Regions from separate parts of the Anaerobacillus sp. 63XJN7_4_ISO-PGPR-S23-413 genome, predicted to be linked through region 1. Evidence: riboswitches for the same ligand, from Rfam matches in the RefSeq annotation. Region 1 holds a riboswitch; each other region holds the start of a gene.

Region 1 (7,428 bases):
CAAAAGAGTACCACTCTTCTCTCCCAGAGATTTATTGTGAAAGTAATCAATTAAAACAAGTTTTTATTAATTTGATAAAAAATGCGATGGATGCTATCGGTGAAGAAGGAGAAATTACAATCTCAGCCCGAGAATGTAACGATAAATTACAAATTAGAATCATTGATAATGGTAGCGGAATCACAGATGAAGAGCTTGAGAAACTCGGCTCTCCGTTTTTCACTACCAAAAAGAACGGGACAGGACTTGGGCTTACGATATGCAAACGTATAGTAAAAAAACATAAAGGGAACTTAACTATCGAAAGTAATAAGGGGAAGGGCACGATCATTACGCTCACTTTTCCAAAGGGGGTTGGCAATTAACCCCCCTGTTATTCAGGGCCTTGCGTATGGCCCTTTTGCTTTGTATGCTCCTTTAACCATCTCTCTACCATATATAAAGCTTCTTTAGGTTTTTGCCAATGTAGAACATGACCTGTCTGTGGAATAGCATCAATCCTACATTCCCCTTTCACTTCATTCCGCATCACGTTTGCTGCATGCTTTCTATTAGTTTCATCTGCTACAGGAAGTGTTGCCCTTAGGAGATAGATAGGAACATTTACCATATGAAAAATTTCTTTGCATGGTTCTTGATAGAGGGACTTCATAATCGCTCTTACTGTACTACCACTAGCCCTTAAGGCTACGCCATTTTTCCTTTCCTCCATATCCCTATGTACCATTTGCTCTAAATACTTGCTCCACCTTCCGATTTCCATTTTCTTCTTTTGTTCATATTCTTCCAATTTTATGTAATGATTTTCTACCACCCATTGAGACATTTGTTCAAGAAGTTCTTCAAGCGTTAGTGACGGATCATCAGAAGAATGAAGATAACCACCATCAATCATCACGATACCTTTTACCATTTTAGAGAATTGACTACTATAATGAAGTGCCAGGGCAGCTCCCCACGAATGCCCAATGAGCCAGACTGGTACGTCACTTAATGATGTACCAACCTTATGAAGCCACTCTGTTAGAAATTCAAAAGAATAACTCTTATCTTCATTAAATGGAGGCGTCTCACCATGGCCTGGTAGATCAATCGAGATTAAATGAAAGTAATCCTTAAGACCTTCTGCCATCTCACTAAAACCAAGTGCATTGTTCGTTAAACCGTGAAGAAGAATGACAGTTGGCTGACTCCTATCTCCCCATTCAAAACCATGAACATAACTGCCATCTATTTCTATTATGATTTTTTTCATTTCACTTTTCCTTTAAACTATGACTTACTTCATATATTCGACTAGCAGGATTCATTCCCTCTCTCTCGAAATGAGTCTGATAGGAAAATCAAATTGAGATGGAGGTAATCAATGGAAATCAGAAAAGCGGTCGTAGATGATGCTTTAGCGATAGCAAATGTTCATGTAAACAGCTGGAGAACGACTTACCGTACGCTTATCTCAGAAGACTATTTGAATTCATTAGACGTTCAAATACGCGAGGCTCGTTGGCGGAAAGGAATTGAAAATGGAAGTATTATCCTTGTGGCAGTCGAAGAAGGGGAAATAATAGGATTTGCGAATGGCGGAAAAAACAGATCAGCTGCTTACAAATTCGATGGAGAACTTTATGCGATATACCTTCTTGAAGAAGCACAGGGAAAGGGAGTTGGCAAACAACTCCTGTGCTCGGTAGCTAAACATCTTAGAAGCGAATCTTATCAGTCTATGCTTGTTTGGGTACTGAACGGAAACCCAGCTTCTCAATTCTACGAAAGTTTTCATCCACTTCAAATTGCCGTGGAAGAAACAGAAATTGCAGGTAAGACATTTAAAGAAACCGGATTTGGTTGGAAAGACCTGAATGAATTAATTGGATTTTGTAGCTAAAGGTATTGAAGAAACATCAAAAATGATGGCCGTGATTGCTCACGGCCCTTTTTCACTTCACACTTTCTTTTTCTTCATATGGATGGGCTACCCATCCTGATGGATCGATGAAAAGGCGAACGGCTACAACTTGCCGATCATCCATTAATGTAAAGAAGTGTGGTGTATCAACCGGTACAGAAATCACGTCACCCGGATCGAGCTCAACATCAAAATACCCCACGCTACCTTTAATGATAAAAATCCCATGTCCCGCCGTTATCGCTCTTACTTCGTCCTCAGTATGCACATGAACCTGTTCAAACTTTTTCAGAATCTTATCAAGATCAGGCGTTTGTTCAGAAAGTGCCACCACATCCCAGCTTCCATATCCATTTCGCTTAGCTAGAGAACGAATGTCATCATCAAATACACTCAGAATTTCATTTTTCTGTTCCTCTGTAACATGACAATTTCCCTTAAGAGACGTCGGTAGCTTCTCAACATCCCAGTGTTCATATAACACTCCTTCATTCTGAAGAAATGCCTCTACTCGATCTTGACCATCAATAACTTCATTTGTATTTCGTATTTTAATTACTGCCATTAATGCTTCCTCCTTTTTTGTTAAGCTAATGAAACTTTGTTGATTAACTTACAATTGCTTGAAAGCTTCGTAACTTAAGATGATATTCAAAAAGGAATTCAAATGCTTCCAGATATTTTTTTGCTTCAAAACCATTACGTCCCCATACCGTAATCCCATGGTTTCGCATCAAAATGGCTTTCGTGTCATTCTTAAGCACGTGCACCACATCATGAGCTAGTAGAGAAAGATCAGCTGAATTATCGATAATCGGTACTGTCACTTTGTCATTCTGTCCCCATAAACCAAAAGCTTTAACTAACTCAAGTCCTTGAAACGTAACTTCTCCTTCTCCCGCAAAAAGTTCAGATATAACATTATTTTCAACTGTATGCACGTGTAAGCAACAGCCTGCATCTGTCTTTGAATAGATCGCCTGATGAATAATGGTCTCTGCTGATGGTTTCAATAGAGTCTCTTCAATCGGCTTCCCTTGTCTATCCACTAGAATGAAATCTTCTTTTGTTCGTTTTCTTTTATCCTTTCCACTAGCCGTTACTAAAAATTGAAGCGGCGAATCACTTACCTTAATTGAAAGATTTCCACTTGTTCCACGGAACCAATCTCTTGCTGCTAATTCATCTTTAATATCAGCAAGTTCGTTCCATCGATTCTCCACTTGGCACATGATTCTTCCCCCTTTCTTCAGTTAACTTTTCGACGATATCATCAAACGTTTCAAATAAAACGGCTGGAATGCCAAGTTCTTGACACTTCTCCGCTAAAAAGTCTCTAGCAAACACAAAATCTGCTTGCTTTGAAGCTTCTAAATCGGTAATAGAATCTCCAATCACAATTTTTCGGTTAGCCTTTTTATCAAAACGATTTAATATACCTGGCTTGCAACAACCGCAATCTTTCGTACAATCGTCTCCACAGGCATACGGCCAAGTTATTGAGATGGTATCAGTAGTAAAATCACTGCCATTACAGAAGATATTTTCTTCTGGAATACCGTATGGCTTAAGAAGAGGGTAAATAAAGAAATCGATCCCTCCACTGACGATATAGAGCTCGATCCCTTCTTGCCTCGTGTAGTCTACGAATTCGCTAAAACCCTGTCTGATTTCAGTTGTAGCTACTAAATAATCGAGTAATTCCTGTTTCAATTTGGAAGGGATTAAGTGAAACATCCTTCCGACCCCTTCACGAATGGAAATATTTTGAGCGAGCACATCATCTTTTATTTGCTCCCACTCTTTCGGAGCAAATCGTTTCATCAGGGAAACGATATTATCACTTTTCGTAATGGTGCCATCAAAATCGCAAAAAATAATCGGCTGCTTCATCGCACTACCTCCCCGCTCCCCCACTTTGTAAGAGCCTGATGAAGTTCCTCACTATTTTGAGAGGCCTGTTCAAGAGGTTGCTCTGTTAAAACAGCTTGAATGGCATCTCGGAAAGCTTTTCCGCCTGCAGCTGCTCCACCGGGATGCCCGTGCACCCCGCCTCCCGCATTAATAACACTGTCTATACCGAAATCTTTTATAAGGTACGGTACTAGTCCAGGATGAATGCCCGCTGAAGGAACAGGGAATGTTCTTTTCAGCTTATTATTTCTCGTTAAGGCTTCTGCTGTTGCGAGCGCCTCTCTTCGATCAAGCGCTACACTCCCATAAGGCGAAGGGAAAAGGGAAAAGTCTGCCCCAGCAGTTCGAAGCAACTTTCCAAGTAATAGGGAGTAACTTACCCCATGTGTGCTTGAGGCAGCCATTGCACCAGAGAATGCAGGGTGTGCCATGATTGGAACCGGAATATCCGGGTCCTCTGAAAGTGATTGCAATGCATCTAGTCCATATGTAAAAACATTAAACAGAAGCGCATCTGCTCCTAATTCCACAGCAAGCTTTGCTCGATTACTGAGGTTTGCCGTTCTTCCTGTTAAATTCACTGCGTAACGCGTTCGCTTTCCTGTCAATTCAGCCGTTTCATCCAGCATTTTTCGTAAGGCGGGTACTCGCTTTTCAAGAGGGGTTAACTCATTTTCAAAAAGGATTTCATCGTCCTTCACAAAATCGACTCGACCAAGCGCCTGCTGTTTCATTTGTTCCTGCAATTCGCCTAACGGTTTTCCAATAACTCCTTTGAAAATACTCATAACGAGCGGTCGATCGTATACTTCTGTAAGATTTCGAATACCGTCTATTCCATATGCTGGACCTGGGAATTGATTTAGTAACCCTGCAGAGAACTCTAAATCAACCAGCTTAATTTCACCATCAAGTGAAAGCTTACCGATGACTGTTGTTAAAATCGCAGGTAGATCCGCACTGAAATTGATGGTGGGGTAAGCAATCGCGATGATGCCCTTTTCCCCTTTTTCCTCTACGTGAACGACTTCACCCTTATGCTTCTTTAACTGCTTTTTTTCTAATAACGGTAGATTGGTCCAAGTCCCAATCGTTAATCCAAGGGCGATCGCTTCAGCGCGCTTAGATAATTGTTGGTCATTCTTAACAAGGTAAGTTGCCACAAGATGACTCATCATGCTCATTCCTTTCCATCGCGCTAGTCCTCAATCTTTGATCATACAAAAAAGACCCCTTCACGAGGAAGAGGTCGTTATCACCATGCTCTTCCTCTTATCTTCCAGCTTTTGCTGCGAGAATTAGCACCGTGTCTTCAAGTAACCTTGAAAATCGGTTGCCGGGCTTCAAAGGGCTCGTCCCTCCACCTCTCTGGATAAGAGTATGCAACTATTCGTTTAAGTAATTGATTCGAATTATGCCAGACGTAGGAAATCCTGTCAATCTATTTTTTTACTTTTCTGAATCAAAAGAGATTAAGAGAATTAATTCGTTCAACTGCCTCCCTGAGTTTCTCTTCGGAAGTTAATAAGCCTACTCTCACATAGCCTTCCCCATACTCTCCAAAGCCGTTCCCAGGCGCAACTACAATTTGAACATTCTCAAGCAAGTAGTCCGCAAATCCCTCTGAAGTAAATGATTCAGGTACTTTTAACCAGGAAAAAAATGACCCCGCAGGAGAAGTTACATCCCAGCCAATATCGTGAAGCCCCTGTATCAATACATTCCGTCTAGATTCGTACGTTTGGCGAAGGTTCTCAACACATTCCTGTGAACCTAGTAAGGCTTCTGCAGCTGCTTCTTGCACTGCACTAAACAAACTAACGTAGAAATGATCCTGAAGCAGGTTGATGCTTTCCACTACAGATGGGTTTCCGACAGCGAACCCAACACGCCATCCTGCCATATTATACGTTTTGGAAAGAGTATAAATCTCAATTCCCACATCTTTAGCACCTTCTGTTTCCAAAAAGCTTTTAGGACGTTCTCCATCGAATCCGATCGCTCCATAAGCAAAATCATGAACGACACAGATGTCATTGGCATCCGCAAACCTAACCGTTTCATCAAAAAAGCTTTTCGTTGCTACAGCAGCGGTAGGATTGTTTGGATAATTTAAAAACATGAGCTTTGCTTTTGCAAGAGCACTCTCTGGGATCGCGCTATAATCAGGCAGAAAATCATTTTGTTCAAGTAACGGCATCATCTGCATATCCGCTTCAGCCATTGCAACTCCAGACCAATAATCAGGATAGCCAGGATCTGGCACGAGCGCCACGTCACTTTTATTTAACAAACATTGACTGACTTCTACAAGGCCAGCTTTTCCACCAAAGAGGACGGCTACCTCTTTCTCCGGATCAAGCTCAACACCAAACTCTCGCTTATAGAATTCAGCCGCGGCTTGTTTCAGAAAAGGCTGCCCCCTAAATGGCGGATACTTGTGGTATGCAGGGTTTTCAGCTGCCTGCTGCAAAGACTCGATAATATGTGCAGGCGTCGGCTGGTCAGGATTTCCTTGGCCAAGGTTAATAATGTCATATCCCGCCTCTACATAACGGTTCACTTTTCCAGCAAGCTTCGCAAAAAATTGTTCTGGTAAACGTTTAAGTGCATCTGAAGTTTGAAATTGTTTCAAATGGAATCACATCCTGTTAAAATTTTCGAGAAATTCTAATAAGTTATGTTATCTTGGATACACAACCATGTAAAGGTCAATTTCTAAACATGTAAGGAGGACAAATCAATGAAAAACCTTGCCCTGTTGCAATTTGATATTGCTTTTGGCAATCCAGAAAAGAATTTCTCTAAAGTTGAAGAGCTTGTTTCTAAGGCGGTGAGTGACAAACTAGATATTATCGTTTTACCAGAATTGTGGTCCACAGGTTATGATTTATCTCGTCTTGATGAAATTGGAGATACTGATGCAGAAAAGTCGATTGCTTTTCTATCTCGCCTCGCCAAAAAAAACGACGTAAATATTGTCGGGGGCTCCATCGCTAAGCATCATAACGGCGAAGTAACGAACACCATGCTTGTGTTCAATCGAGATGGGCAGCTCGTTCATGAGTATAGCAAAGCGCACCTGTTTCGTTTAATGAATGAAGAGAAATTCCTCGTTTCTGGAAATGAAAAAAGTCATTTTACACTTGAAGAACTCCCATGTGCCGGGTTCATTTGTTATGATATTCGCTTTCCTGAGTGGCTTCGCCTTCATGCAGTTGAAGGTGCCCAAGTATTGTTCGTACCAGCAGAATGGCCAAAGCAACGCACCGATCATTGGCGAGCATTACTTATCAGTCGCGCGATTGAAAATCAGTGCTACGTGATTGCTTGTAATCGTGTCGGGGCAGATCCTGATAATACGTTTGGAGGACACTCATTGATAATTGATCCGTGGGGAACAATTATCGCAGAAGCAGGAGAAGAAGAAGTTATTTTAACAGGTTCTATTGACGAAGAGGAAATGTCATCAATCCGGAGTCGCATTCCTATCTTTGAAGATCGACGTCCAGATATTTATAAATAATATTCAAAATATTATTGACAAACATGTTCCTTTCTATGTAACATACATTTCAAGCGAAAAAATTGTAAAATAATTTCATAAA
Region 2 (7,428 bases), 1.9 Mb from region 1:
CTTCTAATCCATCAATTTCCGTCCCTTGATCATATTCAGCATTCTGATCCTTTGATCCAATGTATTCTTGAAAATGAGGCAGCTTCTTTGAGAAAGAACCTAGTAATAAATCAGCATTCTTAGCATTTTTGAAGTTTGCGCCATTGATCCATATGACATCAATTGTACCTTTGTTTTTATTTGCTTTTTTCTCTGTTAAAAGTTTTTGCATAAATTCTTCGGTATTCATCGGCTGACGATTAAGCGTAATATCATACTCCTCTTTTAATCTTGGTGCTGCCCATTCATCAATGTACTGATTAATGCCTTCATCTCCTCCCCACATAAAGAGATTTACCTCTGTTCCATTAGAAGAGGATACGATTTCATCCCACTCCTTTGATAACACCTCTGTTTTACCAGTTTCATTGGTTTCACTATTCCCACATGCAACAATAAAAAGTAGCGTTGCGAAAATAAATGTAAACTTTCGCTTCATCTAATTTCCCCCTCATATAAACTATCCTAGCAACTGAAAGACATATTTGACGAACTTGATTGTGTTTCATAGTCAGGCATCATCTATTTTCCCATTATCAGTATACCTTTTTTATAAACATGATGCTGTAACGCTCCTTACATCTCAAACTTTATTAAAACCATTTCCTATAGCGTAAGTACGACAAGTTCATTGTCCTTTTCACGAAGAAAAGCAATAGCCACTTTGGCTATTGCTTTTCTAGCGGGTATGTTAGGCTACCCTATCATCTATTCCCTTAGCTTTTCTGCATTTTTCTACGAACAATTACGCCACTTGCAGCCATAGTTGCAAGAATGGCTGCAACAATCCATTCGATTGGCATTTGCTGTTCAGCTGTACCACCCATACCTGTTTTAGGCATACCAGTTGGCATAGCTTCCATAGCGAATTTGTCCGGGAATTGGTTTACGAAAGCACCAGAAAGTCCCTTTGCCGGCTTATACATATGAGCATAAGCTTCACGAACCGAATCATAAGCTGCATCGTAGTCTTCCGTAGTGTAGCTATCAAACGCAGATATTAATTGATTCACATGCATTTGTAAACCTTCAGATAATGGTCCCGCTTCTAATCTACCTTCAGTTGCTGTTTCAAGAAAACTTGAGAAGTCTGCACGATAGTCTTCCAGCGCTTTTAGTGCTTTTTCTTGAGCAGCTTCATCTTCAGCTCCTGTCGCTTGAACATATTCTACAAAGTTACCGATATGTCCAGACCACATTTCTTTAAATTGATTTCCTGCTTCTTCACCATATACAGAAGTTATCGCAGCAGCTAGATCATCCGTATTCTCGCTTAGTGCAGCTGCAGATGCATCAAAGTCTTCTGATCCGTCGATTCCGTTCTGCATTGTCATCATTGCAAGACCAGCATGTTCAGATAATAAATGACCTAATGTTGCACGAAGATCAGATGCTGGTGTTACGGCTTTTGTGTTCTCGAACTTGTCTGGGAACTGATCAGTAATGGCACCAGAGAATCCTTTAGCCACCATTTGCATGTGAGCAATCGCTTCACGTTCTTTCTCGTAAGCCATCTCATAATCACCTGCTACATAGCTATCAAATGAACCAATCAACTGATTAATGTGAGCTTGAAGTCCTTCAGACAATGTTTCAGCTTGAAGTCGTTCTCCTGTTGCATTTTCCAAGAAATTAGAGAAATCTTCTTTATAACCATCTAAGCTATCTAAAGCTTTTTGTTTTGCATCTTCATCTTCATTACCTGTTGCTTTCACATAGTCAACGAAGAAACCGATATGATTGCTCCAAATTTCATTAAATTCAGCTCCTGCTTCTTCACCATAAACGGATGTAATCGCAGCTGTAAGGTCTTCCGTGTTTTCACTTAAGGCACCAGCAGAAGCTTCAAAATCTGCAGAACCTTCAGCTCCTTTTCTCATTGTTTCTACTGCAAGATAAGCATGCTCACTTAGTAAATGGCCAAGATCAGCACGAAGATCAGCACCTGGTGTTTCTACTGTAGGCTTGTCCATTTGCTGGTCGTGGTCAGAGGCAAATGCTCCAGCAGTTGGTATTAAAAGTGAAAAGCTAAGCGGAACAATTAATAGTCCCTTTTTCCAATCGATCACTTTCTTTTTCATATTCTTGTTCGTATTCATTTTCAAATCCACTCCCCTTAATTTCGATTTACACTTAGCTAACGGAGGGAAGATCCATTTAGATCATTCTTTTTTAAAATTCTTCTCTTTTTTAATTACCAGAGAATAAAAAGTCAGCAAAACCCACACATACTAAGGTTCTGCTGACTTTCAAGTTTAAACTATTTTTTTATAGATATGATGATATTTAGAATGTGATAATAAACTACCTTTTCCTCAATCAATTCTATATGTGTTAATCACGCCCGCTTTTTCAAGAAAAATTAATCAAACTCTTTTTTCTCCCATTCATCTTCCGGTAGTCCCAAATCCTCTCCAGAAAACCTTTCTTCTTTAAATGGATCGGCATGGTTATGAAATCCGTTTTGTTCCCAAAAACCAGGTTTGTCTTCATTGATAAATTCTATACCTCTGATCCATTTAATACTTTTCCAGAAGTAAAGATGCGGTACAACTAACCTGAGAGGCCATCCGTGTTTTGCCGTTAATTTCTCTCCATCGACTGAGTGGGCAAGAATAACATTATCTCTCATTAAGTCAGTGAGGTGAATATTCGTTGTATAGTTATAGTCACCATGTAGCATAACATGGTTCGTTTTCGGTACTATCCCATATGCGTTCATAAAATCCTTAATCAAAACCCCTTCAAAAGTATTATCAAACCTAGACCACCTTGTGACACAGTGAATATCACACTTTACTTTCTTCTGTGGTAAGGCAAGTATGTCGCTATAGGAAATGATCACTTCCTTATCAATTTCTCCAAATACACTTAGGTTCCATGTCGACATCTCATACACAGGTACATCACCTTCATGTAGAATAGGGAACCTTTCTGTAAGTACTTGCCCCGGTGGCAGACGATCACCATACTTTTCACTTGCATCTGGAACTTTCATTTTGCGAATACGGTCAGCTTTTTTCAAATTCTTCACAACCCGTCTCTCATTTATTGAATCGTCTAAAAAAACTCTTCCTAACTAATAAGGAAGAGTTCGCTTCAGAGCTCTTCCTTATCTCTCAGAGCATAGACTCTGCTGGATTTGGCACCTTGTCTATCAGGTTGCCGGGCATCAAAGGGCCAGTCCCTCCGCCTCTCTCAATAAGGAAATTAAAAATCTAATTTTGATTCATTCTATCGGTCTATTTAGTATTTTGCAATTATTGTTTTAAACGAGGTTTTTCTTCATTTCAACAAATTGAAATTCTCCCCCATTGGTTTGTTGCATAAACAGATGAGTGATTTGAAATCCAGCCCTTTGATACACTTTTATGGCTCGTTTATTAAATTCAGCTACTGCCATTCCAAAGGAAGTTGGACGATACAATTCAACTGCTTTTTGAAGGCCAGCCTCTAAAAAAGAAAAGCCTTCTCCTTTTCCAACATTATCGGGACACATTCCTAGGCCAATTTCTATATGGTTGTCTTCATGCACATGAAAACTAAAAAAACCAATAAGATGATCCCTATGGTAGACGCTCCAATAATTTTCATTGCTGGCTGCATCTTCCCGGAACTCTTTTAGATCTTCAAGATCCTCGTCCATATTATAAAATGAGTATAGCCCATCATAGTTCCACGAGATAATTCGCTCGACTTCTTCTTGACTTATTAACTTAAATTGATATACCAATACTCTCCCTCATTTCTGTGTGATTGAAAAGGAAAAGCCCCATGCTGGGAAATGCATGGGGCTCACACTTTATATTTTAAGGGGGGCAGGAACCGGGGAAGTCCCTGCAAAAATAGTGTAGCAAGTTCCAAGGGCATGATGATTGATTATGAGTTGTTTTTCACATTCTTTTAATAAATGAAAAGAAGCTGGACAACTATTTATAAACCATGATCGTTTGAAGTTCTCGAAATCCAATGTCTTTATAAATGTATTTCGCGAAGTTAGAGGAATACACATTCAAACGAATTTCCTCATATCCCTGTTCTTTGAAGTTTTCAATACTCGCTTGAACGAGCTGCTTAGAATACCCTTTCCCACGAAACTTTGGAAAAACAAATACATCATAAATGAACCCATGCTTGCTTTCTGTAAAATAATCCGTGTTTTCTCCAAGTAATACCCAGCCAGCAATTTCCCCTTCGTCGCGATAAATGAGGTGGTAACCACCTCGATCAAGAATGGATGATACAATTTCAAGTGCTTTCTCTTCTTTTACGATACCAGGATTTGTCGTTCCTTCATTAACAGATTGAATGGAATTCGACAAAATAAAATCTCTTTCTTCTATCGTCGCTCGTTCGATCACATAGTTTCCCTCCATCATCAAAATCATTCATTACTCGTTTATTCTTGATGCAAGAACCTTATTCCTCCCATAAGTAAGATGCATATTCTTACCAAATTTATTTTTTTGTTAAAGCATAGACGCATGTATCAGTTAGTTTACTGCCATCAATTGAGACATGGTCGTTTCGTAAAATAGCCTCAAGTTGAAACGATTGTTTCTCGGCAATTCGCCGACTTCGCCAATTTGTCGCATTACAACGAATTTCTAGCCTTCTAGCGTTTAGCTCTGAAAAGGCGTAATCTACAATGCCTTGGACCGCTTCAGACATATAGCCTTGACCAGCGTATCTAGAATCAATCCAATAACCGATTTCAAATTTACGAACGTTCCAATCTATTCGATGTAACCCTGAGGAACCGATAAAATCACCCGTCTGTTTATGGAAGAGTAATAGTCGAAGATCCTCCCGCTTTAAAAACGCTACGTGAGATTCGCGGATATTCGCTTCAACATCTTCTTCCGTTTGATCTATATGTGCGAAAGGCATCCAGGGTTTAAGCTCTTCTAACGAGGCATCAATTGATTGATGAACCGAAGCACCACCCCCAGGTAGTGGAGAACGTATATGTAAACGGTCAGTGCTAAATTTATTTGGTATATCAAGTAAAATGGGTTCCATGGAACTATTCCTCCAACAACACTAAAAGATGTCAGAATTATATCATTAATGAGAAACCTGTCAAGTTATTGGTCTTTTCCGGCCAATGTCCCGCTACCATCTAATTGAAATCGAGAGACGAATTGACGGATCACTTCACGAGGATATGGTTTTCTTGGCCTCTCTTCAGGACTACTTGTACATATTGCTGCTACCTTAGGAATTTCTGCCGTCCTTTATCAATCCTCTCTCGCCTTTTCGATTGTTACCGCGGGGCAGCTTACTTACTTTTCATGGCATATGAAGCTTTTAAAGATAGCGGATCCGCAGCTAAACCCCTAAGTCAACCTAGCAGACCTTATTTTTCTTTATATCGAAAAGGGATTGTTATGAATATTTTAAATCCAAAAGTCTCCATATTCTTTCTCGCCCTTCTTCCACAGTTTGTAAACCAGCAGGCGAATTCACCCGCTCTTCAAATGTTAATTTTAGAAGGGGTTTTCATTCTACAAGCCTTTCTTATCTTTAGTGCAATAAGCTTTTTTGCAGGAAAAATCGCATTCTATGTCGTAGAAAATCATGCCCTAGCTAGAAAATTCAATCTTGCAAAAGCTTTATTGCTTGCTTTAATTGGTCTTCAAATAGCCTTTAGCGATCAATAAAAAAGCAGCGCTTCTCATTAGAAAGCGCTGCTTTAATATTTTTTTAGTAAAATCTAAATTTACTGAGCTGTATAGCCACCATCAATTAGTAGGGCTTGACCTGTAATGCTCTTCGCTGCATCACTTGCGATAAACATTGAGTAATCAGCTATCTCTTTCACTTCAAGAAGTCTTCTTTGTGGTACAAGTGGATAGATTACTTCTTCTAGTACCTTTTCTAGCTCTACTCCGCGTTCTTTCGCTAGATCTTCCATCTGTCCTCTTACGAGTGGTGTATCAACATATCCTGGTGCCATGGCATTTACTGTAATACCGTGTTCCGCACCTTCAAGTGCAGAAACTTTTGTAAGGCCGATGACCCCATGCTTGGCACTATTGTAAGCCGCTTTCCCTGCGAAACCGATGACACCATTGATAGATGCCATGTTAATAATTCGCCCAAATCCTTGTTTCTTCATGATTGGAAATACATGCTTTGTTGCTATGAAAGGAGCTGTAAGCATAATATCCTGCATCATACGAAACTTCTCAGTTGGGAAGTTTTCTAATGCAGATACGTGCTGAAGTCCCGCATTATTTATTAACACGTCTAAGCGACCGTATTCTTCTACAGTACGGTCAATTGCTTGTTTAATTTCATCTTCATTAGTCACGTCTGCTTTAATACCAATAGCGTTATAACCTTTATCTCTTAGTTTCTGAGCAGCTTCTTCTGTTCCTTCTTCATTTATGTCAGATAGAACAACTTTTGCTCCATTCTCTGCGAACGTTTCACCAATTTCAAAACCAATACCTCTAGCTGCGCCTGTAATAAATACAGTCTTGTTGTTAACCATGAATATTTCCTCCTATTGTCAATCCTAAATTAAAATTATACTGTCACACCTCTCTATTCCCGCTCTACCTTTTAATAAACTAATCATTTTTGATTTATTTTCATAGCTCCCACTTCAAGTCACTTCATTAAGGATTAGTTAGCCTATATTTAGATGTATTGATTTCTGGTTTATTCGAATGAAAGCTTAGTTTCAATCGCCCCATCAACATTTTGCTCAACAAAAAAATAACCCGGTGCGTTACTGCTCCAGGTTACGATTTGTATTAAAATGATCAGATGCTTCTTTATTCTTTATTGAGCCAAGTTCCTTCCCTAATATCAATAGTGACTGGTTAATTCTCCATATATAATAGAGGTCATTTACAAACTTTTTCAAATTTACATCTGCATATTCAACTTTTTCTGAAAGACCTTCAATATGCTCTCTTTCTTTATTTAAACTATACATCGTTAACCCTGTTTCACCTTTTAATAGTTTAAGTAATGTATGGACATTATGTTTAATCACTTCATTAACCTCGAAAAGTGTGTTCTCTGATCCTTCTATGATAGTTGAACGGTTATTTCGATTTGTCGAAGCCAATAGATGTTTAGCAAAATAATTAATCGCTGTTAGTACAGTTAACCAGCGTTCAATCCCTGATCGGGCAAGAATAGCAGGTCGATTACGAAGCGGCCTCGCATCTTCAACGATTTTTCGCATTTGTTCATCAATACCAAACGCCTGATTTGTAAAATTAAAATTCTTTTCAGTATGTGAAAAGGATTCAAGATAATCCGACACATACTCATTTAATTTATTAAGAAAATCTTCCGCAGTATCTGCAACCTTTTCACGTGTAGTTTTAGGATAGATCACTGCTGCCGCTAGAAAGCCAATGAATGCTC
Region 3 (7,428 bases), 2.0 Mb from region 1:
TGGCGAGTCCTTCATTTTGTGACTCACTGGCATCGGTGGCTGTGGACATTCGCTTACGTATTGAATCAGATAATTTTATTCCTGGTACTTCATTATGCAGGAATTCGGCATTTCGATAGCTTGTTAACGGCATGATTCCGATGTAAATAGGGCACGTTAAATGTTTTGTAGCTTCATGTACTTCGATTAATTGTTCTTCGCTATAGATAGGCTGACTAATAAAATAATCCGCCCCATACTGCTGTTTTTTCTCAAGTCTTGCGACAGCTCGATCAAGATGGCGAACATTAGGGTTAAAAGCTGCTGCGATCGAAAAGGAAGTCTTCATCCCAAGTGATTTACCGGAACAAGATAACCCGTTGTTGAATTGTTTGATTAACCGGATAAGGTCGAAAGATGATACGTCATATACAGAAGTTGCACCTGGAAAATCTCCTATTTTTGTAGGATCTCCAGTAACAGCGAGTACTTGATTAATTCCCAGTGTATGAAGCCCCATTATATGCGATTGTAATCCGATGATATTCCGGTCTCTACAAGCTATGTGCACGAGAGGGCGAACATTAAATTGTGACTGAATAGTTGATGCCATAGCTGTATTGCAAATACGAGGTGAGGCAAGGGAATTATCAGCTAGTGTAATAGCATCTACTCCGACTTCTTGTAGGGCCTTCGTACCTTGGAGATACTTCTTTGTATTTAGCTTCTTAGGCGGATCAAGCTCTACGATAACAGAACGTTGCTTTTGAGCAATTTCATGCAAGTGGGGCAAACGTTCTATGTTGTTTTCGGTTTGTGTGACTTCTTTAGCTATTACTTCTATTTTTTTATGAGTAATAGGTTTTGTTCCCTTTAAAGCTTTTGAAACAGCAGCAATATGTTCTGGTGTTGTACCACAACATCCTCCAATTAATCGAACACCTTGTTTGCGGAGAGATTCAGCACTTTGTTTAAAATAATCAGGGGCAGTGGGGTAAACCAATCGTCCCTCCTCATAGTCAGGTAAACTTGCATTTGGATAAGCAGAGAGATAACTAGTTGAAAGGGGGACCTCTTCAAAAGCTTGAATCATGTGATATGGCCCTAGTCTACAATTAACACCTGTCACATCTGCTCCAGACTTTTCTAATTGTTTAAGAGCAGATGGAAGGGAGGTCCCGTTTTGTAAAACCCCGGGTTCATGCATGGAAACTTGAGCTATTATGGGGAGGTTCGTTTGTTTTCGAGCAATCCCAAGGACTGATGAAATTTCTTCAAGATCGTAATAAGTTTCGAGTAAGATCCCGTCAACGCCCTCAAGTAGAAGACAGTATAACTGTTCTCTAAAGCTACGTTTGATTTCATCAAGAGAAGTCTTTTGAGTATTGATTCCTCGTATGCCACCGATCGTTCCAAATACATAAGTCGCTTTGTTTGCTGCTTGTCGAGCTAATTTAACAGCTTCAGTGTTCATTTCTTTTACAAGATCTTCAAGACCATATCTCGCTAATTTACTGTAGTTTGCTCCATAGGTGTTCGTTTGTATCACGTCTGAACCTGCTTCTACATATGCGCGGTGTATGTTTAATACTTGCTCTGGATGCGATAGGTTTAACTCTTCAAAACATTGATCTACCCCATATGAATAGAGAAGTGTTCCCATCGCGCCATCACCGATTAGAATATTGTTTTTTAATTTATTAAGGAAACTCATAGTTGACCACTCGCTTCGGAAGCGGAGTATTGCTTTCTAATAGCTGCAAATCCATTTTTGAAATCTTTTAATAAATCATCAGGATTTTCAAGTCCCACAGACAATCGCAATAATCCATCTGTGATGCCTCGTTTTCTTCGTTCTATAGGAGGCATAGAAGCATGTGACATTCTAGCTGGATAGGAGAGAATTGATTCTACGGCACCAAGACTTACCGCGAAAACAGGAATTTGAACATGCTTTGTGAATAGACGCACGGCATTTTCATCAGGTAACCGAAAGGACAAAACTGCACCAGGACCAGCGGCTTGATAAATATGAGTGGAGTGACCAGGGTGATAAGAAAGCCCTGGATAAAAGACTTCTTCTACCATCTTTTCTTTAGTAAGAGCATGCGCAAGACGAAACGCAGATCTAGACGATTGATCTAGCCGACAATGCAATGTTTTTAAGCCACGGAGAACTAACCAGGAATCGTGAGCGCTTAAAATCGATCCAAACGAGTTTTGCAGGAATGCAAGCTGTTCCGCTAATTCCTCACTTTTTACGGCAGCAAGACCAGCGACGACATCGCTATGTCCTGAAATGAATTTCGTAGCACTATGCAATACGATATCGGCTCCGAAGTCTAACGGACGTTGTAGAGCAGGTGTCATAAAGGTGTTATCGACAAATGTTAAACAATTATTCGCTTTAGCTAATTTAACAACGGCTTGAATGTCAGTTACCTTCAGCAAAGGATTAGAAGGCGTTTCGATATAGATTACTTTAGTATTGGATTGAATACCTCTCGCCACTTCATTTAAATCTGTCATGTCTACAAAAGTATGTTTAATTCCAAATCTCCCGAGAACGTCATGAATCATGCGATACGTCCCACCGTAGACGTCTTCAGATATAAGAACGTGATCGTTTTGTGAAAGGAGCATAAACGAGGTGGCGATAGCGGCCATCCCAGAAGCAAACGCAAATCCCTTAACCCCACCTTCAAGATTGGCAATTGTTTCTTCAAGCGCTTCGCGAGTGGGGTTGCCTGAACGACTGTAATCGTATTTTCCAGGTTGGTCAAAATCCATCTGATGAAATGTAGAAGCCTGTTGGATAGGGACGCTAACAGCTCCCGTAGCTTTATCAAATTTGTGATCGTTATGAAGAAGTTTTGTTTGAAATGTATAATCAGTATTTGTCAATTTGAACAACCTCCTCTTCAAAAATGGACAATGCTTGATTCAGGTCCTGTATTAAGTCATCAATGTTTTCAATCCCAACAGAGAAACGTAGCAGTCGATTGCACACCCCTTTTTCAAGTCTGATGTCTTCTGGTATCTCAGCATGAGTTTGCGTTGAAGGATATGTGATAAAGCTTTCTACCCCTCCAAGACTTTCAGCAAATGTGACAAGTGTTAATTTTCTAAGAAAGAGATCTACCCATTCTTCGGACCGCAATCTGAAAGAAAGCATCCCACCTTTATCTGGATAAAAAACGTCTGTTATTGCTTCATGATTTGTTAAAAATTCAGTTACCTTTCTGGCATTCTCTTCATGCTGCTTCATTCTGAGTGGCAAGGTTTTCATGCCTCTCATTAATAACCAGGAATCAAAAGGAGAAAGCACAGCGCCTGCACCGTTTTGGTATTGTTGGATTTCAGCGCAAATATTCTCACCTTTTGCAACCACAAGCCCTGCGAGAATATCATTATGACCGCCTAAATACTTAGTGGCACTATGCACGACGATATCCGCCCCAAGCAGTAGTGGGTTTTGTAGAAGAGGGGTGAACAAAGTATTGTCTACAATAAATAATAGGTCCCTGTTTTCTGCTATCCGTGCAATTTTTTCAAGATCTGTTAATTTCATTAATGGATTAGATGGATTTTCAACAAAAATGGCTTTTGTACGGTGAGTTAGGAGTGATGAAAGTTGTTCATTTCTTTGTGTATCAAAATATGTGAAGGAGATACCATAATGTTTTTCAGCATGGGCAAATAATCGATAAGTCCCACCATACAAATCATCTGAGACGAGAATATGGTCGCCGCTTTTGAATATGGCAAGGATTGCTTGAATCGCAGCCATTCCGGAACTAAAAGCAAATCCCTGATCACCATGTTCGAGTTCTGATATAGCGGATTCTAAAATGGATCGTGTCGGGTTTTTGGTTCTTGAATAATCGAATCCGGTGGATTGACCGATGCCTTCATGGCTATACGATGTGGAGAAGTACACTGGAGGATTTACCGCACCGGTTTTAGTATCTGAATGATTACCTAATTGGACAAGTAGTGTTTCTAACTGTTTATTCGACATAATCAATCTCCTTTTCATTGAATAAGGGCAATAAAAAAAGCCCTCTATAAGAAGAAGACTTTGGTTGCTCTTCTTCTTATCTTCCAAGTTGAAATCAACTTGCTGGAGTTAGCACCTTACCAGAAAATATCTGGTGGTTGCTGAAGCTTCATAGGGCCAGTCCCTCTGCTTCTCTTGATAAGAATTGAAAATATATGGAATTTTATTGTGTCGCTTTTTTCATAATCTACATCACTTTAAAGTGAAAAGCAAGGGATTTGAGTAAATTATCAAAATTTTTCTTCTGTTGAATCATTTGCTCGCTCGTTCGTTACACGTTTTTTTGGTAACGGGATTTCTTTAATCGTAAGATAAAGTAGCATGATGGCCACAATCCAATAAAGTAGGAATCCTAAAGGGACTGCTGTTTTAATGAGTGCCATAATCGCAAAGAAGAGCGTTGGAATTGTTACTGAATAAACAGATAAGACCCAAAGTTGTTTATAAGAAGCTTTTCTTCCGGTAATACTTCTCAATAGTAGTCCAATTGTAGCTAGTACGGTAACTCCTATAAACTTAAGGCCGGTTTGAAACAAATAGATAACGAATATCAGTAACGGAATAAAGATAGGGAGCAGGTTGTCCAGATTATTACTTAGCTCATTAACATCTTGCTTCGTGAAAGTCATCGAACTAAAGTTACTGTAATTAAACTCCTGTCTAGCACCGCTATCTACAACGATTACACGATCTTTTAGGAATGCGATAACGGAATCATATTGATCAACATCATCAGGCTTTGTCTGGTCTGTCGCATCAAAAATAAAAGTATTTTCATCATTTTGTCGAATAAGCGGTTCAGACTGTTCACTTGTTAAAGATCCGTCCTCTAAAGTGAATTCTGGTAGATCTGACATATGTGTTTTGAGATCCTCATAAGCGTTTGTAAAGGATAGAGCCGTCATAATTCCTACTGGCACAGAAGAAAGGAACATAAGTAAAAACACGTACAATATTGGCTTGCCTAGCTTTTGAAAACGGAATCTGGCCATCATCTTAGGGGAAAATAAGCTGTAGTAAAGTTGTTTAAAAACGTTCAAATTAATAATCTCCTTTCTAAATGTGGAGCGTTTCTCCACCCAATCAGTTTATCTTATATAGAGAGAAGGGAACAGTATTCTTGGTGAAACTTTATTGAAATAAATTTGTTTTCAGCATAATATCTTTACAAATCTATATTAACTCTTTACAAAGGGGGGAGCGATGTAGATAATAGACAAGGGACTTTGTTGAGTATTGTCGAAAAAAATAAAACATAAGTGCAAGGGGTTGAAATGATGGAACTCAACGTTCAGGAGATGATCTTTCAGTTTGTGGGAGGTCTTGGTATTTTCCTGTTTGGACTAAAGTATATGGGAGACGGCCTTCAACGATCAGCAGGTGATCGATTAAGAGACATTCTCGATCGTTTTACGACTAACCCGTTTATGGGTGTGCTCGCTGGGGTCATTGTAACTATTCTCATACAAAGTAGTTCAGGAACAACGGTTTTAACAGTCGGTCTTGTTAACGCAGGATTTATGACTCTGAAGCAAGCAATTGGCGTTGTAATGGGTGCGAACATTGGTACAACTGTTACAGCATTTATTATTGGTTTTCCTATTAAAGATTACGCACTTCCAATTATAGCCATCGGTTCTTTGTTAATTTTCTTCTTTAAAAACAAGAAAATTAACTACGCTGGTCAAATCGTCTTCGGATTTGGTGCGTTGTTCTTTGGACTTGAATTAATGAGTACGGGAATGAAACCACTTCGTAGCCTTGAGGCTTTCCAAGAATTAACAGTAAGCATGAGCTCGAACCCACTGTTAGGCGTTGTGATCGGTACAGTATTTACTGTCATTGTACAAAGTTCCAGTGCGACAATTGGTGTATTGCAAGGTCTTTATTCACAGAACGCAATGGATATTCAAGCTGCATTACCAGTTCTGTTTGGAGATAATATCGGTACAACGATTACCGCAGTTCTTGCTTCTATCGGTGCATCCGTTGCCGCTAGACGTACAGCACTGACTCACGTTATTTTCAATTTAATTGGAACGGCGCTTTTCCTAATATTCTTATTCGCCTATACGCCGTTTATTGAATACTTAAGAGATGCATTAAACTTAACACCGGAAATGACGATTGCATTCGGACACGGGATCTTTAACATTACAAATACTGTTATCCAGTTCCCATTCATTGCCGGACTTGCCTATCTCGTTACAAAAATTATTCCTGGTGATGATGCAACGATTGAATATAAGCCAAAACACCTTGATCCAGTATTTATCGAACGCTCTCCATCTGTTGCATTAGGACAAGCTAAAGAAGAAGTGATTCGAATGAGCGGATTTGCTTATAAGGGTGTTAAAGAAGCATCAAATTATTTAACATCTAAGAGTCAGAAGAGCGCTGAAAAAACCGCTCAGTATGAAGAAGCTATTAACAACCTGGATAATAAAATTACAGATTACCTTATCCAATTATCAGCAACTTCTCTGTCTGGAGATGAGTCGACACGACACGGTATGCTAATGGACTCAGTTCGTGATATCGAGCGTATTGGCGATCATATGGAGAATATTGTTGAGTTGGTTGATTATCAAATAAGCAATAAAGTGAAGATGACTGACGTTGCTATGAAAGACCTTGATGAAATGTTTAATCTGACTCTTTCTGCACTCAATGAAGCCTTTGATGCACTTGATAAATGGGATGTAGCTAAGGCGCAGGAAGTTGTTAAGCTAGAAGATAAGATCGACAAAATGGAAAGAACGCTTCGTAAGCAGCATATCCTTCGTCTAAATGAGGGTGAATGTACTGGAAGTGCTGGAATTGTTTTTGTTGATATCATCAGTAACCTTGAGCGTATTGGTGACCATGCGGTGAATATTGCAGAAGCCGTCATTGGAGAAGAATAAATGTGGGAAGCAGAGGGATGCCTCTGCTTCTTTTTATCATTATATAGAAGAAAAGTGACATCTCCGCTAAAATAGAGTCAAGTTGAAGGGAGGTTAAAAGCGTGGATATTCTATTATGGTGCCTGATCATTGCGTCATTCATCATTGCATTTGTGGGATTGATTTATCCAATTATTCCAGCCGTACTATTTATTTATGTTGGGTTTATCCTGTATGGGGTGTTTTTTGATTTTAGTTCAATGACTATTTCCTTTTGGATTGTTGAAGTTCTGCTGACGATGCTATTATTTGTTGCGGACTATGCTAGTAATTTATTTGGCGTGAAGAAGTATGGAGGGTCAAAGGCGGCGATATGGGGGAGTACAATTGGTTTACTTGTTGGCCCATTTGTCATTCCGTTTGCAGGGATCATCCTTGGACCATTTATCGGGGCTATCTTAGCTGAACTAGTTATTCATCGAAAAGCTTTTAAAGAATCTGTTC
Region 4 (7,428 bases), 1.9 Mb from region 1:
TGGTTCCAAAGGTGTTGTTCCATAGTCATACCTCCTATCGTTCATTAAACTATAGTGTAGAATTCGCTCGCCACATCTGTCAATAAATTCACAATTTTGGTACTTTATTACTCTCTTTCAAGAAAGGACTTTTGATTCGTTTTTCCATTTCCATACAAGTAATTCATTTCAACCCCCTTAAATTTCCATTTGGGGCGAAAATTATAAGTTGATGATATGTTTTTTATAATTCAAAATAAATAAACTCAATGATTAAATGTAAGTATAGATACACAATCCACAACAAGTTGCTCAAAATCGATCCAGGGGGTATATGATGAGAAAGATACAACAGACTACTATTAATTCGGTTGTGAAATACGGACAAACAAAGCTTCCAAAATCAGCTAATACAGAATGTCCAGAATGCGGAAGCGATGCTTCATTTCAACTGAAGTTCGATTATCAAATTAATCAGGCTGTGTTCTCCACGCTTTCTCGCTGCTCTATTTGTAAAGAAGCTGTGCTTTTCATACTCATTAAAACGTCCCATAATGATCGCGGAGAAGAAGTTGAGCTATTCGTGCATCAAACCTCTTTTACACGAGAGCCGCTCGGCAGACTGACTAGCACAGCTAGATTACCCGATGACCTTGAGCGTGTTTATCGCTCAGCAGTGAATGTACATAACATGAAGGATTGGACCGCAACGGCTGTAATGGCTAATCGTGTTCTTGAGAGCATTACAGGTAGTTTTCTATCTGAAAATGAGCTAGGACAGCCACTTTCTAAACAGCTAGAAACACTTGCTAAACAGATTGATTTAGAAGAACCAATTGTAAAACTAGGACACCTACTAGGCAAAGGTAGTAATTTAAATAACCTCCTTTGTCTTGAGAAAGCTACAAGCGAAGAAACGGCCAACTTAATTATCGACTTACTAGATTCACTTATTGAATACTTGTACATTCTTCCTCAACGAATTGTGCATCTTCAAAAACAAATCGAAGGATAATAAAAAAAAGCAGGTAGCTCAAATTGAGCTACCTGCTTTTTAAATGCTCATATCAAATTTTAATGGCTCTATAATATTTGTTGGGGTTTAAGAAAATGAAGCACAAAAATACACGCAAGCTCCTATATCTTTTACACTTGAATTGACGAGAAACAAGAAAAAGATTGGAGTTGCGTGTACGTGCATTTTAACATGAATTTACCCGGATTAGAAGAAGTGATGGTATCGAAAATGGAAGCCATTAATGGCCAGTATCATGTTCATATTGAAGTGCCAAAGAAGGCGCACCAGTGCCCCCAATGTGAAGAATGGACTGTACGTGTTCATGATTATCGGACTCAGAAAGTACAACACCTTAAAGTATTTGAGCGAACGGCTTTTTTGTTTTATCGCAAGCGCCGTTATGTGTGTGCTTGTGGGAAACGATTCGCTGAAAGGAATTCGATCGTCAATCGCTATCAGCGTCACTCAAAGGAATGGAATCAGGCCCTGGGATTACGCGTGGTACAGGGGAAGAATTTCAAGGATACCGCAGCCCAATTTCGTACGTCGCATTCAACTGCGATAAGGCGGTTTGATGAAGTCGCCGCACCAACGCTTCAAGAAGTGAGTGATCTTCCTCGTGTCATCGCTATTGATGAATATAAAGGAGATACCGATGAAGGAAAATATCAAGTTGTCATTGCGGATGGAGATACAAAGCAGCCTTTGGATATCCTTCCTAATCGCTCCATTGAGACCGTAAAGGACTATCTTCGCAAGAAGGGGTCGCGAGTTGAAGTGGTGATCATGGACATGAGCTATGCCTTCAAGTCAGCTGTTCAAAAGGCACTAGGAAAGCCAATCATCGTGGCTGATCGCTTTCATTTTTGTCGCTACATCTATTGGGCATTAGAGCGTGTACGAAGAAGAGTTCAACAGAATTTCCATGATTATGACCGTAAAAAGTGCAAGCGAATGAAGCATGTTTTTTACAAGCGATATGAGGAGTTGAGTGAGAAACAAAAGTGGTATCTGGACCGTTACCTTGGATTATCCGAGGAATTACGAAAGGCTTACGAGTTAAAAGAAGCGTTTCGAAGCTGGTTTGAGGAAGCGAAACGAATCGGTCAAGAGAATCCTAACCAAGTTAAACAGTCTCTGTATAATTACTACAAAACGGTTGAAGCAGCGAATATGAAGGAGTTCAGACAAGCCGTTCAAACACTTAAGAACTGGCAACCAGAAGTCCTGAATAGTTTTGCCTTGAACTATAATAATGGTTTTATCGAGGGTTTAAACAATCAAACGAAGGTCATTAAGCGAAATGCCTTTGGTTTTAAGCGATATGACCGCTTACGAAGAAAGATCCTTTTACATCATCAGTACAAAAAAATTCGTCATTTTCAACTAGGATAAGGAGTAGGAGATGAATCTCCTACCCCAACATTTGATTTAGAACCATTTTAATTCAAGATTCTGTTTACTATCACTTTAGCCCTTTTTCGAAATAGAGGGATAGTTGATGAAAATCGCAATAATTCCTGCAATAGCAATGAGGATTGGATAAATTGAATACGGTAGTAGAGCGAGTGGCGAAATCGACGCAAGACCTGCTACTGCAAGCACCTGTGCCCCATATGGGAGCATGCCCTGTATACTACCTGAGAAAATATCAAGAATACTAGCAGACTTTCGTGGGTCTACCCCATATTCTTCGGAAATGTTTTTCGCAAGTGGCCCCCCCATTATGATCGAAATGGTGTTGTTAGCTGTTGATAAATCAAGCACGCTTGCGAGACCGGCGATACCAAACTCTGCTCCTCTACGAGAAGTTACTTTGCTCAGGATTTTGTCCAATACGTATTGTATTCCTCCGTTATGCTTAATGACTTCAATCATCCCTCCGATGACGAGTGCAATCATGGCAAGGTCTTCCATCCCTTTTATGCCCTCTGTAACCGTGGAGATCAGTCCACTCATTCCAAATGTTCCGTTATATAAACCTACAATCCCAGCAAATAAGGTACCACTTACAAGTACAATAAGAACATTAACACCAGCGATCGCTGCGATCAGTACACCTAAATAAGGGATAATTGTAACGAAATCAAATGCGTGATCTCCTCCAACCGTTGCTTGCTCTCCCATCGTTAAAGCACCATAAATAATGGCTGTTACGATAGCAGCTGGCAAGACTATAAAAAAGTTTACTTTGAATTTATCTTTCATTTGCGTATTTTGTGTGCGTACTGCCGCAATCGTAGTATCTGAAATCATAGAAAGATTGTCACCAAACATTGCCCCACCTATGACCGCTGATAAAGCCAGTGCCGGGGCAACTCCGGTTTGCTCTGCAATTCCAATTCCAATGGGAGCAAGTGCTACAATCGTTCCCATCGATGTACCCATCGAAATAGAAATAAAACAGCCAATGACAAACAAACCTACGATTAAAAGATTAGCCGGTAGAATTGATATACCTAAATTAACAATCGAATCTACTGCTCCAATTTTTTCAGCTGTTCCGGCAAACGCCCCAGCCAGTAAAAAGACCAAAATCATTAATATGATATTCGTATTACCTGCTCCACGACAAAACACTTCCACTTTTTTCATAAAGCTTTCTTTTCGATTCATCGAAAGAGCTACGCCCGCCGCAACTAGAGAAGCGAGAATAACAGGCATACTATAAAAGTCCTTTGTTATGATAGCTGTACCAATAAAAAGCACAATAAATATTCCAAGGGGAAGTAAAGCCAGGCCGTTCCCCTTTATTTCTTTCTCCATTATTCATGTCTCCTTCATCTTTTATTCTGTCTCAATAAAAAAAGCCCACTTCAAGAGAAGAAGGCTTTTGCACTTATCTCTCAAGATTTCTCTTGCTGGAAGCAGCACCTTTCTGATGATCAGAGGTTGCTGAAGCTTCTTTGGGCCAGGTCCCTCCACTTCTCTTAATAAGAAATATACAATTATTAATGAGCGCATGCTTCATTTTACTTTTTCATAACGAGCTTTACTTTATCACGCATTATTCTGATGAGTCAACTTTGATTAACTGCATCAAAATAAACTCCTCATCCTTTAAGGAGTTTACCTGATTAACTAGTCTGGTTCAAGCTTTGTATGACTACCAATTTTTGCAATAGATCAATCTTTATTTTCCTAAAAACCACTCAATATCCTTCATAATCGATTCCGGTTTTTCTTCTGGTAGAAGGTGACCGGTTTTTTCATAGATGATCAGTTTAGCATTTGGGAGATCCTTACTGAGACGCTTCCCAATTTTCAACGGCACAACTCTGTCATTTTCTCCCCATATTAGTAGGCTAGGTGTATGAATTTGATTTAGTTCAACTTCTGACAAATCTCCTTCGCGATCTCGAATCATCCTAACTAATGACCGAAAGATACCCTCATTGAAGAAAGGTTGGATATATCCATCCATCATTTCTTCATCGATAAGGGAAGGATCATAAACACAATTAAGCAAATTTCCTCTAACACCTTTTCGATAAAGCCACCTTTTCAAGTATACCGAGAAAAAAGGTAAGTACGATGTATACACTAGACTCTGTTTAGCCTTTTCAAGATATCCTGAACTGCACAGTAAAATATTCTTACTAACGAGATCATCTTTCATAGCCGAGACTCTCATTGCTACTTGCCCACCCATAGAATGGCCGATCATAACAGTATGATCAATTGAAAGCCTTTCTAAAAGTTCAACCACCACTTCCGCATAATTATGATAAGAGTGGACAAAACGATTAGACTTTTCACTTTTTCCGAACGGAGGAAGATCAATGGCAACAACAGTATATGCCTTTGTTAATAATGGTATCAATCTTCTGAAGCTGAAGCTCGACGATAGAAAACCGTGAAGAAGCGTTAATACTGGCCGATCGACGGCTGTGTCATTTCTATAGTATTCATAGTGAATATCAATTCCTTTGATCTTTTCCGTATTTTGTTTAAGATTTTGAGCTAATAGCATCTTTCATCTCACTCCGGATTTTGAATTCATCTGATCTGATTCACCCTTCGTTTCTAACCAGACAGGATGGTCTCACTTATTCAGGTTTGACTTTATACTTATTTTACCCCAATCCTGAAATGAAAAACTTTTTTTACATCTGAGAGGATACTCCATTTTTTTCATTCTAACTCTACGTGCACAAGGTCCAGCAGCTTTATCGTTGTCCTTTTTTCATTATGGTCAATAATACGCAGTTCTTTCGTAAGTGGATCTACATAGTGCACATATCCAAAGAGAGTTTTCGTTTCTCCCCCACTAAAGTGTTGAAAACAAAGCGAGTTGTGATTGGCCATTGCTTCACATATTGTTTCATTCATTTCCGCCATTCTTTGTTCATCAAGTACCGGCTTTTCACTTTTTTTCTCTTCGGTTTTCCAATCTCTTAGCTCTTTCACATGCTCAGGTAACATCATTGACGTCCATTTTATATTTCCGCGATCACGAATCACGCTTCTTCCCCCTTCTATGCTTTATGACCACCCACAAGTTTACTTCTATGCAGTGCCGTACCGGCCTTTGTGTATGAAACGGCACGAAGCAGCGCATCTGAGCCATATTTCTCACGGATCGAATCCATCACATATCCGAGATCCCGCTGCTTTGGGCGTGACGCGTTAAATAAGTCCAACTGCACTTCTTCATCATTGCAAATATTTGAAAGGGTAATGGAAATCTTACGAACCGTTTTTCTTTCAAAGAACTCCTCAAATAACTGAAGACATACATTGTATATTTCGAGCGTAATAGCAGTCGGGCTGTGGATACTCCTTGAACGGTGAAAGCCACCCCCGCCTTCTTCTTTACTATAACCAATCCCAAGGCTAATCGTACGCCCTGCCTTCCGGGCTTTTCTCGCACGTCTTGCAACTTCTTCACTCATCTCAAGAATGACGTGTTGAATGTCTTTTTCGTCATGGTAATCTCGCAACAAAATTTGGCTTTTCCCATAGCTAATCTGTCCCTGCATAATCGGCGCACCCATTTCAGAAAGATCGATGCCCCACGCATGATGATAGAGCTGATTTCCCATAATACCGAATTTTTCTTCTAGTAGATGTAGCGGGTAATGCGCAAGCTGCTTTACATTCATAATCCCCATTCGATTTAACGTTCGCTCGACACGCGATCCGATACCCCACATTTGACTTAGCGGGGAAAGCGGCCAGAGTTTTTTAGGAATATCTTCATAAGTCCATTCTGCAATCCCTTTTTCTTTCGCTTCCAGATCGAGACAAAGCTTTGCCATTAAAAGATTTGGGCCAATCCCTATGGCACATGGTAATCCGAATGTCTCTCTTATTTCATTTCTGATCTTGTGAGCTACTTCAAATTTGTTCCCCCAAAGTCGTTCTGTCCCATCAACCTGCAAAAACGATTCATCAACGCTATACGTATGGATACATTCTGATGGTACATAACGATGAAAAAGCCTCGTTATTTCCATTGATTGTTTTAAATATAAAGACATTCTCGCATTAACGATATGAATGTTTTTATTATTTGGAATTTCAAATAGTCTGCTCCCTGTTCGTATTCCAAATTCCTTTTTTAGTGCCGGAGACGCTGCTAGCACAACACTTCCCTGTCGCTCGGTATCACCAACAACCGCGAGATAGCATGTAAGTGGATCAAGCCCCATCTCTACTGCTGAACAACTTGCATAAAAACTTTTCATATCAATACATAGGATTGTTTTCTTTGGAAATTTAGAATAATCCATTTGTATCCCCCCTTCTCCTAATCAAAAAGAACGTTTGTTCCCTTTATATATACCCGTATTTTAACCGAATATACGTTCTCTTTACAATAAGCACTTTCTTCCAATCATAAAACGATTCACTTAGCATCACCCTTTTTTCTAAAGTAACGAAAAGTACCGGAAGAAGAGTAACAATGAACTTAACGATATTCACTCGAAAGTTAGTCATCAGAGCACATACGTATTGGAGATCCTACACTTGTTCCATTAACAGATAGGGAAGTAGAAATACTCGCGCATCAATCTCTAAACGCACAGAAAAAGAACCAGGATATGCCGTTTCATATGGTCATTAACGCCCTTATTTATTAGCACACCACCTCCTGAGTCTAAAGAACCAATACCTTTTTTTAAATAACAGGTATATCTCCCTATAACTCTATCCAAAAGGATAGGTCTTAAATATCAAAATAGTTTAAATAGTTTGAATACTAAATCTTTTATGGTAATGTTAGCTCATCTTAATCACGAGGGGGATATAGAATGGGAAAGAAAAAAAATTTACTTTCAATCGGGTTATCAGTGGGGCTCGTTAGTACCATGCTCGCACCATCCTCAACATTTGCAGCAGCAGATACGAATATGAATAAAGAAACAGGAACACCTTCTTTTGTTTCAGGAAAACTAACAAAAGTAAGCTCTCAAAATGCCAATCAA

Evidence for each region. Region 1 has a riboswitch for S-adenosylmethionine ahead of AC0VYO_RS03850 (2,3-diketo-5-methylthiopentyl-1-phosphate enolase). Riboswitches for the same ligand answer to the same signal wherever they lie in the genome.
Region 2: another riboswitch for S-adenosylmethionine. It lies ahead of AC0VYO_RS13605 (sulfite oxidase-like oxidoreductase); the one in region 1 lies ahead of AC0VYO_RS03850 (2,3-diketo-5-methylthiopentyl-1-phosphate enolase).
Region 3: another riboswitch for S-adenosylmethionine. It lies ahead of AC0VYO_RS14570 (methionine biosynthesis PLP-dependent protein); the one in region 1 lies ahead of AC0VYO_RS03850 (2,3-diketo-5-methylthiopentyl-1-phosphate enolase).
Region 4: another riboswitch for S-adenosylmethionine. It lies ahead of AC0VYO_RS13775 (Na+/H+ antiporter NhaC family protein); the one in region 1 lies ahead of AC0VYO_RS03850 (2,3-diketo-5-methylthiopentyl-1-phosphate enolase).

The regions. Positions count from the first base shown of each region.
Region 1 is NZ_CM149688.1:694,817-702,244, reverse strand. Features, by position in the region: gene AC0VYO_RS03880 (ATP-binding protein) at 1-365, shown strand, start outside; gene AC0VYO_RS03875 (alpha/beta fold hydrolase) at 374-1,255, opposite strand; gene AC0VYO_RS03870 (N-acetyltransferase family protein) at 1,367-1,885, shown strand; gene AC0VYO_RS03865 (acireductone dioxygenase) at 1,938-2,471, opposite strand; gene AC0VYO_RS03860 (methylthioribulose 1-phosphate dehydratase) at 2,515-3,138, opposite strand; gene AC0VYO_RS03855 (2-hydroxy-3-keto-5-methylthiopentenyl-1-phosphate phosphatase) at 3,101-3,799, opposite strand; gene AC0VYO_RS03850 (2,3-diketo-5-methylthiopentyl-1-phosphate enolase) at 3,796-4,995, opposite strand; SAM riboswitch class I at 5,090-5,199, opposite strand; gene AC0VYO_RS03845 (aminotransferase class I/II-fold pyridoxal phosphate-dependent enzyme) at 5,283-6,455, opposite strand; gene AC0VYO_RS03840 (carbon-nitrogen family hydrolase) at 6,564-7,346, shown strand.
Region 2 is NZ_CM149688.1:2,566,448-2,573,875, forward strand. Features, by position in the region: gene AC0VYO_RS13595 (ABC transporter substrate-binding protein) at 1-478, opposite strand, end outside; gene AC0VYO_RS13600 (copper amine oxidase) at 756-2,105, opposite strand; gene AC0VYO_RS13605 (sulfite oxidase-like oxidoreductase) at 2,402-3,064, opposite strand; SAM riboswitch class I at 3,149-3,247, opposite strand; gene AC0VYO_RS13610 (GNAT family N-acetyltransferase) at 3,308-3,772, opposite strand; gene AC0VYO_RS13615 (GNAT family N-acetyltransferase) at 3,969-4,400, opposite strand; gene AC0VYO_RS13620 (GNAT family N-acetyltransferase) at 4,498-5,061, opposite strand; gene AC0VYO_RS13625 (LysE family translocator) at 5,184-5,702, shown strand; gene AC0VYO_RS13630 (3-hydroxybutyrate dehydrogenase) at 5,762-6,538, opposite strand; gene AC0VYO_RS13635 (FUSC family protein) at 6,779-7,428, opposite strand, start outside.
Region 3 is NZ_CM149688.1:2,744,014-2,751,441, reverse strand. Features, by position in the region: gene AC0VYO_RS14580 (bifunctional homocysteine S-methyltransferase/methylenetetrahydrofolate reductase) at 1-1,693, opposite strand, end outside; gene metC (cystathionine beta-lyase) at 1,690-2,883, opposite strand; gene AC0VYO_RS14570 (methionine biosynthesis PLP-dependent protein) at 2,870-4,000, opposite strand; SAM riboswitch class I at 4,074-4,184, opposite strand; gene AC0VYO_RS14565 (DUF1189 domain-containing protein) at 4,270-5,079, opposite strand; gene AC0VYO_RS14560 (Na/Pi cotransporter family protein) at 5,317-6,945, shown strand; gene AC0VYO_RS14555 (DUF456 domain-containing protein) at 7,047-7,428, shown strand, end outside.
Region 4 is NZ_CM149688.1:2,599,628-2,607,055, forward strand. Features, by position in the region: gene AC0VYO_RS13760 (SLC13 family permease) at 1-23, opposite strand, end outside; gene AC0VYO_RS13765 (hypothetical protein) at 317-994, shown strand; gene AC0VYO_RS13770 (ISL3 family transposase) at 1,169-2,392, shown strand; gene AC0VYO_RS13775 (Na+/H+ antiporter NhaC family protein) at 2,468-3,763, opposite strand; SAM riboswitch class I at 3,834-3,937, opposite strand; gene AC0VYO_RS13780 (alpha/beta fold hydrolase) at 4,131-4,970, opposite strand; gene AC0VYO_RS13785 (YolD-like family protein) at 5,132-5,461, opposite strand; gene AC0VYO_RS13790 (Y-family DNA polymerase) at 5,476-6,732, opposite strand; gene AC0VYO_RS13795 (M4 family metallopeptidase) at 7,255-7,428, shown strand, end outside.